2 linked regions of the Teredinibacter turnerae T7901 genome follow. The main gene of each other region encodes a partner of the protein of the gene in region 2 in a complex. Links are inferred from orthologs where the notes say so. Each region holds a gene or a part of one and is shown on either strand. Other genes may lie near its edges. The genes, in order: TERTU_RS10940 and smc.

What was found.
Region 1: the proteins of smc (region 2) and TERTU_RS10940 are in contact, whole or in part, in a crystal structure (PDB 3ZGX), measured with the Bacillus subtilis proteins. The link is inferred for Teredinibacter turnerae T7901 from one-to-one orthologs.

What each region holds. Positions count from the first base shown.
Region 1 is NC_012997.1:2,745,019-2,750,648, forward strand. Bases 1-2,910 are described here. They hold TERTU_RS10940 (segregation and condensation protein A), read right to left. Parts: upstream 1,940-2,910; coding sequence 1,061-1,939; downstream 1-1,060. Other genes in these bases: scpB (SMC-Scp complex subunit ScpB), read right to left, coding at 1-1,055; TERTU_RS10945 (L-threonylcarbamoyladenylate synthase), read right to left, coding at 2,098-2,718; TERTU_RS10950 (PHP domain-containing protein), read right to left, coding at 2,757-2,910. In the rest of the region: more of TERTU_RS10950, read right to left, coding at 2,911-3,584; TERTU_RS10955 (VC0807 family protein), read left to right, coding at 3,721-4,449; TERTU_RS10960 (YciI family protein), read left to right, coding at 4,498-4,797; TERTU_RS10965 (TIGR04211 family SH3 domain-containing protein), read left to right, coding at 4,820-5,521; TERTU_RS10970 (peptidylprolyl isomerase), read left to right, coding at 5,555-5,630. UniProt on the Bacillus subtilis protein: Participates in chromosomal partition during cell division. May act via the formation of a condensin-like complex containing Smc and ScpB that pull DNA away from mid-cell into both cell halves.
Region 2 is NC_012997.1:1,922,541-1,929,357, forward strand. The notes cover bases 762-4,858. They hold smc (chromosome segregation protein SMC), read left to right. Parts: upstream 762-1,157; coding sequence 1,158-4,658; downstream 4,659-4,858. Other genes in these bases: ccmI (c-type cytochrome biogenesis protein CcmI), read left to right, coding at 762-984; zipA (cell division protein ZipA), read left to right, coding at 4,725-4,858. Also shown: more of ccmI, read left to right, coding at 1-761; more of zipA, read left to right, coding at 4,859-5,705; NAD-dependent DNA ligase LigA, read left to right, coding at 5,834-6,817. UniProt on the Bacillus subtilis protein: Required for chromosome condensation and partitioning.

The sequences.
Region 1 (5,630 bases), 820 kb from region 2 along the record:
TCGACTTTATCGCGGTCCTCATAGTCCTGCGAGCCGCCGTCCTCTGGGAACAACCCTCCAAGATCGTACTCCTGCTCAGCATCGTCTTCCGATGCGAACGGGACATTGGCGATCTCAGCGTGCTCATCGAAATCACCCACTAGAGACGAATCGTCTTCACCTTCGTCGCCTATGCTGCGGGCAGCATCGTTATCTAGTTCATTCGGGGCGCTGTCCTCATGCGCAGTTGGCTCGATATGCTGAGCATCATCTTCGTCCGCAGAGGGCATATTTTCGGTATCAGTTGTTGGTTCGCCTAGGTCAATATCCGAAACCCGCTCCTCTCCAGATGCGTCCTTACCAGCGCCGTCAGTATCGTTATCACCTTCTGTGCTTTCTGTATCGTCGGCAGTTTCTGTGCCATCGGCCGACTCACCCTCCGGCACGGTACCCTCTGCATGTTCAGCCGCATTAGCCGCCGCCATTACACTTTCCTGCACTTCAGGTGGAAGACTATCGAATTCCAGTGTTTCGTTGAGACTGTCTATATCACGCAACTCGCCAAGCGTGGGTAGTTCGTCGAGGCTCTTCAAATTAAAGTAGTCGAGAAATTGCCGGGTTGTAGCGTAAAGCGCAGGTCGGCCAGGGACATCCCGATGGCCTACCACTTTTACCCAATCTCTTTCTGCCAGCGTTTTAATAATATGGCTACTCACCGCCACCCCACGCACTTCTTCAATATCACCACGAGTAATGGGTTGGCGATAGGCAATCAGTGCGAGAGTTTCCAGCAGTGCACGCGAGTACTTTTGCGGCTTTTCTTCCCACAAGCGATTTATCCATACAGCCAAGTCTTCTTTCACTTGAAATCGGTAGCCGCTCGCAACTTCGATAAGTTGAAAACCTCGGCCTTCGCAGTCGGTTTGGATAGCAGCGATTGCCTCGCGCAGCGCGTCTTTTGTGGGGGTTTCGTTTTCATCGAACAGGGTGAGCAAGCGATCGAGTGTTACTGGCTCACCCGCCGCCAAAACGGCGCCTTCAACGATAAATTTTAATTGGTCTATTTCGTGACTCATTGCTTTTATTCAGATCGTGCCTTAACGTGAATTGGGCCGAAAGATTCAGTCTGTACGATTTCCACTAGCGATTCCTTGATCAATTCCATAACAGCGAGGAATGTCACAACCACGCCCAGGCGCCCTTCAGAGACACTGAACAAGCTCACAAAAGGCACGAATTGTTGCCCGGAAAGCTTGTCGAGCACCTGGGTCATCCGCTCGCGCGTCGACAGTTTTTCTTTTTCCACGTGGTGGCTTTCGAACATATCTGCGCGGCGCAAGACTTCGGCGAGCGCTACCAGGATTTCTTTCAGGTCCACATCCGGGTCCGGACGGGTAAGGTTTCTATCGGGCCCCTGAGCCTTGGCAATATGCGTGTCGCGATGCAGGCGAGGCAGAGAATCGATGTCCTCCGCCGCCTGTTTAAAGCGTTCGTACTCTTGCAAGCGCCGAATCAGATTTGCGCGCGGATCGTCTTCCTCTTCCTCGTCGCCCTCCGATGAGCGCGGCAACAACATGCGTGATTTGATTTCCGCAAGCATCGCTGCCATCACCAGATATTCCGCTGCCAATTCGAATTGCATCGCCTCCATCATTTCGACGTAAGTCACATATTGCTGCGTTATCTCTGAAACGTCGATTTCCAGAATATCAAGATTCTGCCTTCGGATGAGATACAACAGTAAGTCGAGGGGACCTTCGAACGCCTCGAGAAAAACTTCGAGTGCATCAGGTGGGATGTAGAGGTCTTTGGGAATCTGGGTAAACGCTTTGCCCTGCACTATCGCAAAAGGCATTTCTTCCTGTTCCGGGTGTGGCTCTCCCTGCGGCGGGTGTTGCTCGTGCTCAGCAACGGGTACGGGCTCCGCGCTGGCAATTTCGTGTGTTTCAACTCCCGACAAGAGTAATCCTCAAGTGTAACTAAAAAAATGACCGCGCATTATAGCGGCACTCATGCCGCTATAGCTACGCCAGAGAAAATGATAGACCTAGCAGCTGCTCAGTAGATCGCGCGCCATGCCCAATTTTGGCTGGCAGGCTAGCGCTGACCGTTGAAGAATCAGCGGAAGTCGCTGATATCGCCGCACCCTTCGCGCATAACCTGCGGCTCATCGCCGGTGAGATCAATCACACTGGTGGGCTCAAGACCGCAAAAGCCACCGTCGATAACCAGCTCGCATTGATGCTCAAGGGTATCGCGGATATCGTACGGGTCGGTGAGCGGCAATGTGTCACCGGGCAAAATCAACGAGCTGCTCATTAGTGGTTCACCCAACTCTTCCAGCAGAGCCAGTGCAATAGCGTTGTCTGGCACCCTCATACCGAGCGTTTTACGTTTTGGGTGTTGCAGCCGCCGGGGGACCTCGGAGGTGGCATTGAGAATAAATGTAAACGGCCCGGGCGTATGGCTTTTAATAATCCGATAGGCCGTGTTGTCTACGCGAGCGTAGTTCGCCAGCTCGGACAGATCCCTACACATCAAGGTGAAGTTATGATGTTTATCCAGCTGACGGAGCGCGCGAATCCGGTCCAGCGCGAGCTTGTCGCCAATATGGCAGCCCAGCGCGTATGCTGAATCCGTCGGATACACAATCAAACCACCTCGCCGCAGGATGTCGACAGCCTGGCTGATAAGTCTCGCTTGTGGGTTTTCCGGATGGATTGAAAAAAACTGCGCCATTCGTTTTCCTTGTTGCTCAAAGTATTCGGGCTTGCGCCTTACCAAAGTTCCCATACAGGCCTCACCTGCGCAGGCAAGCTGCCGCTGCAGCCGAGCTCCTGCCAGGGTTGGTCTGGAAGATGGAAATCGCTTCCAATTGAAGCGGCCAAGCCATATTGGATTGCGATTTTAGCAAGATTATCTGCCATTCCGACAGCCTGCCTGCCATTTACGACTTCCAAAGCCAATCCACCGCTGGCGGTAAAGCAATCGACGAGGCGGCAAAGCTTGGTTCGCGTCATTTTGTATTTTGCAGGGTGCGCGAGTACCGGGATCCCCCCGGCTGACACCACCCAGTGGACGACCTCCTCAACAGACGGCCATACGTTCTTCACATCGCACGGCTTCCCTGCCCCCAGATACCGCTTGAACGCCTGGTTCACATTGCTCACGTGACCTTCCCGTACCAGATAACGTGCGAAATGTGGGCGCCCCAGCGTCTCGCCACACGCTAGATCGGTTGCCCCTGCAAGTGCGCCAGCTATCCCCGCTTTAGCGAGTTTTTCAGCGATGGCTTCAGCCCTCTGCTGACGGCGATGCTGAACATCTGCAACCGCGGCATGAATGTCTGGCAAACCCAGGTCCAGTGACAAGCCTACAATATGAACACCGCAACCATTCCACTGGCTCGAGAACTCAATACCGGGGATAAGGTCGATACCTTCAATTGTGGCTTGTTTTGCTGCCGCTTCAAGGCCACTCACCGTATCGTGATCGGTAAGCGCCAATACATCCACTTGTTTGGATTTTGCCCGCACCACCAGCTCAACTGGGCTGAGAACACCATCCGAGTGGCTGCTGTGGCTGTGAAGATCATAAACCTGCAAAAGATGATGCCTGTCTTAAACTTATTGAAAGTTCGAGTGTACCGGAAACTGTCGGCCAGGTGCTGGCGGATTTCGAGTTAACAGTGCATGCCATTCCTGTTAGCATTCGCGCCTACCAAGTAGGAGTTGTTGAACCATGGCGAAGACCGATAAAAAAGAAAACCCTTTTGTTAACCTGCTGATCAACGTCATTATCCCTACTGTGATACTGGTAAAGTTCAGCGGTGCAGACTACCTCGGCCCCAAACTCGGGCTCATAGTTGCACTGGCGTTTCCGATTGTTTACGGAATTTATGATTTCGTCCGCACCCGCAAGGTCAACTTTTTCTCCGCTTTTGGTGTGCTCAGTGTGATTCTGACTGGCGGCATGAGCCTGCTCCAACTGGACCCAAAATATATTGCGATCAAAGAAGCCGCGATTCCGCTGCTGTTTGGCGCCGCCACCCTGATATCGCTCAAAACCCCCTACCCTTTAGTAAAAACTTTTTTGTTTAACGACGCCATTTTGCAAACCGATAAAGTGCATCACGCGTTGGAAGAGCGCGGTAACCGGGCGGCATTTGAACGTACATTGGTGTACGCCTCCTACATGATTGCAGGCTCTTTTTTGCTGAGTTCGGTGTTGAACTACGTATTGGCTAAAATTGTATTGGTCAGCACACCAGGCACAGAAGAGTTTAACGCGGAGCTCGGCACCATGACGGCGTTAAGCCTTCCGGTAATTACCATTCCATCGATGCTTGTTTTGTTCGGCGCACTCTTCTATCTGTTTCGCCAAATCAAGGCGCTGGCAGGCTTGAGTCTGGAGGACGTTTTTGTCGATCCCAGCGAAAAAACAGATAACAACGCCGAACCATCGGCGTAATAGACTGCCAATAAGCCATCGCAACTAATAAAAACAGGGGATACCACCATGCTATACGCCATAATAAGTGAAGATATTGAAGACAGCCTCGCGAAGCGCCTATCCGTCCGCCCCAAACATCTTGAACGCATTCAGGCACTGCGCGACGAGGGGCGCCTGGTTCTGGCTGGCCCTCACCCGGCAATAGACGCCGAGAACCCCGGCGAAGCCGGATTTTCCGGTAGCTTAATTGTCGCGGAGTTTGAATCGCTCGCAGCCGCGCAAACCTGGGCAGACACCGACCCCTACATAGACGCAGGTGTCTATGCCAAAGTGGTGGTTAAGCCATTCAAAAAAGTACTGCCATAAACGAGCGCGACGGGAATCGATCATGAGTCTGAAACAACGTTTAAGGAATTGCGTATATTTAGCCACCCTTGTTTCAGGTAGTGTGCTGCTTTCTATCTCTACCCATGCACAAGACGAACAACAATACGTCACCGATATTCTGCACGTGCCGCTGCGCAGCGGCGAAGGCAACGAGTATCGCATCATAAACAAGGGTATACGCAGTGGTACACCCCTGACTATTCTGGAGGCCGGCAGTTCCGAAGAATGGGTAAAGGTACGCACGCCACAAGGCGTCGAAGGATGGATTCGCAGCCAGTATTTACAAGAGAATGAGACGGCAAGCCGCGTCGCCGCGAAAATGGAATCGCAACTGAAGCGCGCCAACGAAGAAAATGCGCGCCTGCAACAGGAAGTCAGCAATTTAAAAAAGCAAGCTCAAACGCTGCAACAAACCAGCGATAGCGCACAAAGCGCGGAGCGGGAAATGGCAGAAGAGCTGCAGAACATAAAAACCCTCTCTGCCGGCGCTATTGATCTGGAAAAACGCTACACCGAGCTGCTCGAACGCCAGCAATTACTGCAAACGCAAAATGATGTGCTTATCGCCGAAAATGAAAATATCAAGGGTGATACCAGCGTTAAGTTCATGCTGTATGGCGCAGGTTTGATCATCATAGGTATATTGACCGCGTTGATTGTGCCTGCGCTCACAGTCAAAAAACGCCACTCCGAATGGCGCTAATTTTAACGACCTACCATTAGAGACTTTATATCCATGCTAAAACATGTGCGTTTTATTGGGCTGGTATTCGCTGCGTTCTGCGTTATCGGGAGTGCAGCTGCCGCAAAAA
Region 2 (6,817 bases):
ATTGCGAGTTTTCGCAGCCGTTTGCCGGTGTTGGCTTTAGTTCTGGCGGTACCCTTATTGGCGTTGGGTATCTACAGTATGGTTGGTGCGAAAACTGACTGGGAGATCTACCGTCTTGCGATGGCGCGTGTAAACAGTGGTTCGATCGAAGAGGCCAACGCTATAGGTGAGGAGCTTATTGGTGAGCTTCAGGATCGCCTGGAGTCGCGTCCAGATAATAGTCAGAATTGGTATTTGCTTGGTGCTGTTGCTGGCGAGTTGGGCGATTACGACGAAGCTGTGCGAGCCTACCGACGCGTGTTAGAGCTGGAGCCAAATGCGCCGCAGGTTATTGCAGAGCTTGCCCAGGCACTGTTTATGCGCGCCGGCAATACCATCACGCCGGAGGTTAGCAAAAATACTCAACTGGCACTGCAACTCAACCCTAACATGCCCACGGCTCTGGGGCTCGCCGGGGTGGAAGCTTTCCAATCCGGGGCTTACCAGGAGGCAATCGACCACTGGTCGTTGGCGGTGAAGCAGCTGGACCCTGCATCCGCGGCTTCAAAAGCACTAACCTCCGGTATCGCCCGGGCTCAGGTGGCGCTGGAAAAGTCTGGGGGTAAAGCGCGCAAATCGGGCAAGGCAGCTGTTGTCGACCCCAAAATTACCGTGTCAGTCAGCTTCGACGACAATGTTGTTAGTCCCTCACCTGAGGATCAGGTCTTTATCTATGCGCGAGCCTGGCAAGGTCCGAAAATGCCCCTAGCGATCAAAAAGCTAACTGTGGCAGACCTGCCTATCCAAATTGTGTTGGATAAATCTGCAGCGATGGCACCGGGAATGGATCTCAGCAGTTTTCCGCAAGTGGAAATAGTGGCGCGTATCACCGGTTCTGGTAGTGCGATTCCGCAGTCCGGCGATTGGCAAGCCAGCGAAGGGCCTATAATTGTTGCAGAGCAAAAAAATGCCGTGGTGCTGAAAATTAGCGAGCAGATTCCCTGATTTTACTGTCACTTTGCCTTCTAAGTGCCCGAAATTAAAAGAGAAAGTCGGGCACTGTTGGCGTTAAAAATTCCTATCTTGCTAATGCTTCCACACTGTTAACTGTGTAGAATCGTCCGTTTTCCTCGCTGAATGACGAGCGTCTTTCGAGTTTTTGCAGGTTTCCTAACGTTATGCGTCTGAAATGTATCAAACTGGCCGGGTTTAAATCCTTTGTCGACCCCACCACGGTGACCTTCCCGAGCAACCTGTGTGCGGTGGTGGGCCCGAACGGCTGTGGTAAGTCGAATATTATCGACGCTGTGCGCTGGGTTATGGGGGAGTCATCGGCGAAAAACCTGCGTGGTGAGGCGATGACAGACGTTATTTTTAACGGTTCTGGCAGCCGTAAACCCGTGGGGCAGGCGTCTATCGAGCTGGTTTTTGACAACAGCGATGGCACCATTCGCGGTGAATTTGCCGGCTATAACGAAATATCGGTTAAGCGTAAAGTTACCCGCGAGAGCCAGAATTTCTACTATTTGAACGGCAATAAATGTCGTCGTCGTGATATCACCGATATTTTCCTTGGCACAGGCCTGGGTCCCCGCAGTTACGCGATCATCGAGCAGGGCATGATTTCGCGTCTTATCGAGGCAAAACCAGAAGAATTACGGATTTACGTAGAAGAAGCGGCCGGTATATCCAAGTATAAAGAGCGTCGCCGCGACACCGAAAATCGCATGCGGCGTACTCACGAAAATCTCGAGCGATTAACCGATATACGCGAAGAGTTAGATAGGCAATTATCCCGCTTGCAGCGTCAGGCGCAAGCCGCAGAAAAATATACCGAATACAAAGAAGAAGAAAGGCAGGTAAAAGCCCGGCTGCAAGCGCGCAAATACCAGAATCTCCATGACAAGGCCGACACCAAAAGCGGGCAGATACGCGAGCTGGAGTTGAAGGTTGAAGCCCAGGTGACGGAACAGGTTCGTGTCGATTCGTCAATTGAAAAGTTTCGCGAAGCGTTTACTGAGAAGAGTGATGCCTTTAGCGAAATTCAGGGCCGATTTTACGCTATCGGCTCCGATATAACCCGTGTCGAACAAACCATCAAGCACGCCGAAGAGCGCGACAGGCAATTACAGGTCGATATCGAGCAAAACAACCGCGATTGCCAGGAAGCGGAAGAGCACCTGGCAGCCGATGCAGCAAAAGCGGAAGGTTGGGAAGCCGAGTTGTTGGAGATTCAGCCGGAACTCGAAGATATTCAGCTCAACGAAGAGGAGTCGGCCAATATTCTGGCTGAGGCGGAAGAGGCCATGCAGGAGTGGCAGCTGGAGTGGGATCAGTTTAACCAGCATGCTGCTGCGCCGCGTCAGCAGGCCGAAGTCCAGCAATCGCGCATTAAATACCTGGAGCAGGTGCAAACGCGACTGTTAGAAAGAATAGAGCGGCTCGAAAAAGAGCGCGACAACCTCGATATTGGCGATTCCCGCGAAGAAATCGAGATGATGGATGAAGAACTGGCGACGCTGGAGCTGACCATTGAAGACAGCAAGCTCGAGTTGGAAACCGTCTCCGAAACCGTTACGACTGCGCGCGACGCCCAGCACAGTTTTACCGAGCAAAGGGATCAGCTGCGCTCAGAATTGCAGGCGGCGCGTGGACGCCACGCCTCCCTGGAGACCCTACAGCAAGCTGCACTGACAGATAGCGACGGTGAAACCACGGCCTGGCTGGAAAGCCATCAACTTAACGGCTTACAGCGTTTGGGTGAAAGTCTGGAAGTCGAGCCCGGCTGGGAAACGGCTGTCGAAACCGTGCTCGGAGCATCTCTGCAGGCGGTTTGTGCGCAACGTTCTCTGGACAGCCTCTCCGACTCCCTGGCGCAATTTAGCAAAGGCGAGCTGGTGCTGCTCGATAGCTCAGTATCAGTGCCTGTCGGCACTGGTGATCTGGCTGGCAAGGTCAGCTCAGCAGTAAGTCTGAACGGCTTGCTGGCCGGTATTTATGCCGCTGACGACCTGGCTGCAGCACTGGCAAAACGCTCCCAGCTTACTGCCGGTGAGTCGGTTGTAACGCGCGATGGGATCTGGTTGGGCAGCAACTGGGTAAAAGTCGCGAAGGATACCGATGGCGCCGCCGGTGTGATTGCCAGACAGCAGGAACTGGAGTCGCTGGCAGAGCATATTGGAATTCTCGAGTCTCAGCTTGAGGAGGTGACCGATGGCCTGGAACAAAGTCGGGAGCAGCTGCGCAATGCGGAAGAAAAACGGGAGACATTGCGTAAGGATGTCGATCAGCAAAACCGCAAGTTCACTGAATTAAAAACGGCACTTGGCGGTAAAAAAGCCAAGGTCGAGCAGGTGCTCGAAGGGCGTCAGCGTGCGCAACGGGATATTCAGGATGCGCGCACCCAGATGGATGCCGAAGGTGCGAACCTGGTAGATGCACGCACGCTGTTGCAAGAAGCGATTCTCGCCATGGAGGAAGATACGGAAAAACGCGAAACCCTGTTGCGTCGGCGCGACGATATCCGGGGGCGTCTGGATAGTGCACGTCAGAAAGCGCGTCACGATAAAGACCGCTCGCACGAGCTGGCGATGCGCCATCAGTCATTGAAAACACAGGTAGAGGCGACCCGACAGGGTATTCAGCGGTTGCAAGACCAGATGGCCCGGATGCTGGAACGCCGCGAAACGCTGCGAATGGCTTTGGAAGAAACTCGTGAGCCAGTTGAAGAGCAGAAGCTGGAGTTGGAAGCGTATCTCGAAAAGCGTATCGCTGTTGAGGCTGAAATGGGCGAATCCCGCCGTGCGGTAGAGCAGGTGGAAGGCGAGCTGCGAGAAGCCGAGAAAGCCCGGCACGCATTTGAGGGGCACATCGGTGAATTGCGCACAAGTCTGGAATCAGCGCGACTCGAAGCGCAAACACTGCAAGTTCAGCAACAGGGCTTGGTGCAGCAGCTCACTGAAATGGAATTTGATCTGGAGGCGTTGCTCGAGAACCTTCAGGAAGGGGACACCATTCCTGATCTGGAGGAGGAGCTGGGTAAAATAGGCAACCGTATCAGTCGTCTTGGCCCCATCAACTTGGCCGCTATCGACGAATATAAAACGGAATCTGAACGCAAAACCTACCTGGACGCTCAGAACGAGGATTTGCGGGAAGCCTTGGAAACGCTCGAAAATGCGATCAAGAAAATCGATCGCGAAACCCGAACCCGCTTCAAGGAGACATTCGATCAGATTAACAGCGGGTTGCAGGAGCTGTTTCCCAAAGTATTTGGTGGCGGACACGCCTACCTGGAACTCACCGGTGAGGATATGCTCGATACGGGTATCGCAATCATGGCGCGGCCGCCAGGCAAGAAAAACAGTACCATCCACTTGTTGTCCGGTGGTGAGAAAGCGCTCACAGCCATCGCTCTTGTGTTCTCCATATTCCGCTTAAATCCAGCGCCTTTCTGTATGCTGGATGAAGTGGATGCGCCGCTCGATGACGCTAACGTGGGGCGCTATGCCCGCATGGTGGAAGAAATGTCGAGTCAGGTGCAGTTTATCTATATCACCCACAATAAAATTGCGATGGAAATGGCGCATCAGCTAATGGGGGTGACGATGCACGAGCCGGGTGTATCACGCATGGTGACAGTGGATGTTGAGGAAGCGGCTGAACTGGCGGCGGTGTAACACTGTCGTAACCAGATCGCCGGGGTATAATTTAACGAATGACTTGTTAAGAGGAAGATGATCCGAATGCGGGATTGGTTGACCGTCATTATTATTCTTTTAATTGCGGGTATCACACTCGATGCTTTTCGCCGTATGCGACAGGCGCGCCGTGAGAGCATAAGGCTTTCCAAAAACGCGGCACTGGCAGACAAAGAAGACGTGCGGGAGAGCTCCAGTGAGTTCCCAGGCGGCGGGCCCAGGGTGGTTGGGTATCGCGATGAAGGCGATGCGCAATCGATTACTGAAACACTGAAGCGCAAGCACCGGGAGAAGAAAACCACTGTGGGGGCACCCAACAGGATTCCTGAGCAAGTCACGCTTAATCTGGACGAGCATGTTCCGATGTTGATGGACCCGGTGGATTCCCCAGAGGACGACGAGAACGAGCCGCTGGAACCGCAACTCGGTGATCTTGCCAACCTGGATGACTCGGTAGAAGCCGAGGAGCGACCGCATATATCAGAGCCTGAGCCAACTGCAAAGAAAAAGACAAAACGCGCCGAGAAGGCAATGCCAGACGATGATCAGGAGGCGGCGCGAGCGCCGGACGAGGTGCTGATTATTAACGTTATGGCCAAAACGGGGACCAGGTTCGACGGGCAGTCGTTGCTGGCGGCGTTGATGTCCGCAGATATGAAGCTGGGCGCGATGGATATTTTTCACCGCCATTTGCGCGAGCATGGTGATGGCCCGATTCTATTCAGCCTGGCGAATATGGTGGTACCGGGTACGTTTAATTTATCGGCCATGGCGGATTTCCAGACGCCCGGTGTCAGCCTGTTTCTGAGTCTCCCCATACCCGACGACACCTTGGATGACGATGAGCTGGACGGCTTAAGTATCCGTGCTTTCGACACCATGGCTGGCACCGCCAAAGCGCTCGCGGCGGCTCTGGATGGTGAGCTCAAAGACGAGAATCGCAGCGTAATGACGCAGCAGACTATCGAACACGCGCGTCAGCGGGTAGTCGAATACGAACGCAAGCGCAAACTCGCGCGAGCCTAGGTTGGCCCGCGCGGCTTACTCCTTATTTTATGGCTGTGCGCCGCTGGCAGTTAATCCTGTATCAGCCGCCAGCCGATACTTTAGTAAGATGGTTTTATCACAAAACCTGGATACCGGTTTAAACACCCATGGCAGATAGTCAGGTCCCCTCCGAAGCCGTAATGCGGCGTTGCAATGAGTTGCACCAGCTCCTTAATCACCACAACCGACAGTACTATTTGCTCGATGAGCCGGAAATTCCGGACGCCGAGTACGATCGTCTGTTCCACGAACTGAAAACGCTGGAAGCGGAGTTTCCGCAGCTGGAAACCGCAGATTCGCCGACCCAACGCGTCGGTGCAGAGCCGCTCAAAGGTTTTTCATCCGTGCAGCACGAAGTGCCCATGCTATCGCTGGACAACGCTTTCAGTGATGAGGATATGCGGGCGTTTGAAAAGCGTATCCAAGACCGTTTAGCCTCGGATGCGGAGCTTGAATATGCCTGTGAACCCAAGTTCGACGGCATTGCCGTAAGCCTGTTGTATCGCGATGGGCGTTTGCAACGTGGCGCTACACGAGGTGATGGCGCGACCGGTGAAGATATTACTCAGAACGTAAGGACCATCGGCTCGGTGCCGCTTAAATTGAGCGGAGACAATGTTCCGGCGGTGTTTGAAGTACGGGGCGAAGTTGTTATGCCGCGCGCTGGGTTTGCCAAGCTCAACGCAGCCGCGCAGGAACGCGGTGACAGGTTGTTTGTTAATCCGCGCAATGCCGCTGCTGGCGCGCTGCGACAATTAGATCCTTCGATCACCGCCAAGCGGCCGCTGGTATTCTTTGCGTATAGTGTCGGCTACGTAGAGGGCGAGCTTCCGCCGACGCACTTCGGCACTTTGGATCTGCTGGAAAAGCTGGGTTTTGTGGTTGCTGGCGAGCGTGCCCTGGCGCACGGGGCTGGCGGATGTTTAGCTTATTATCGCGATTTGGGCGAGAAACGAGCGGACCTTGGCTACGACATTGACGGCATCGTCTTCAAAGTGAACGACTATGGCCTACAAAACCGGCTCGGTTTTGTATCCCGAGCGCCACGATGGGCGATCGCGCACAAATTTCCCGCGCAAGAAGAAATGACC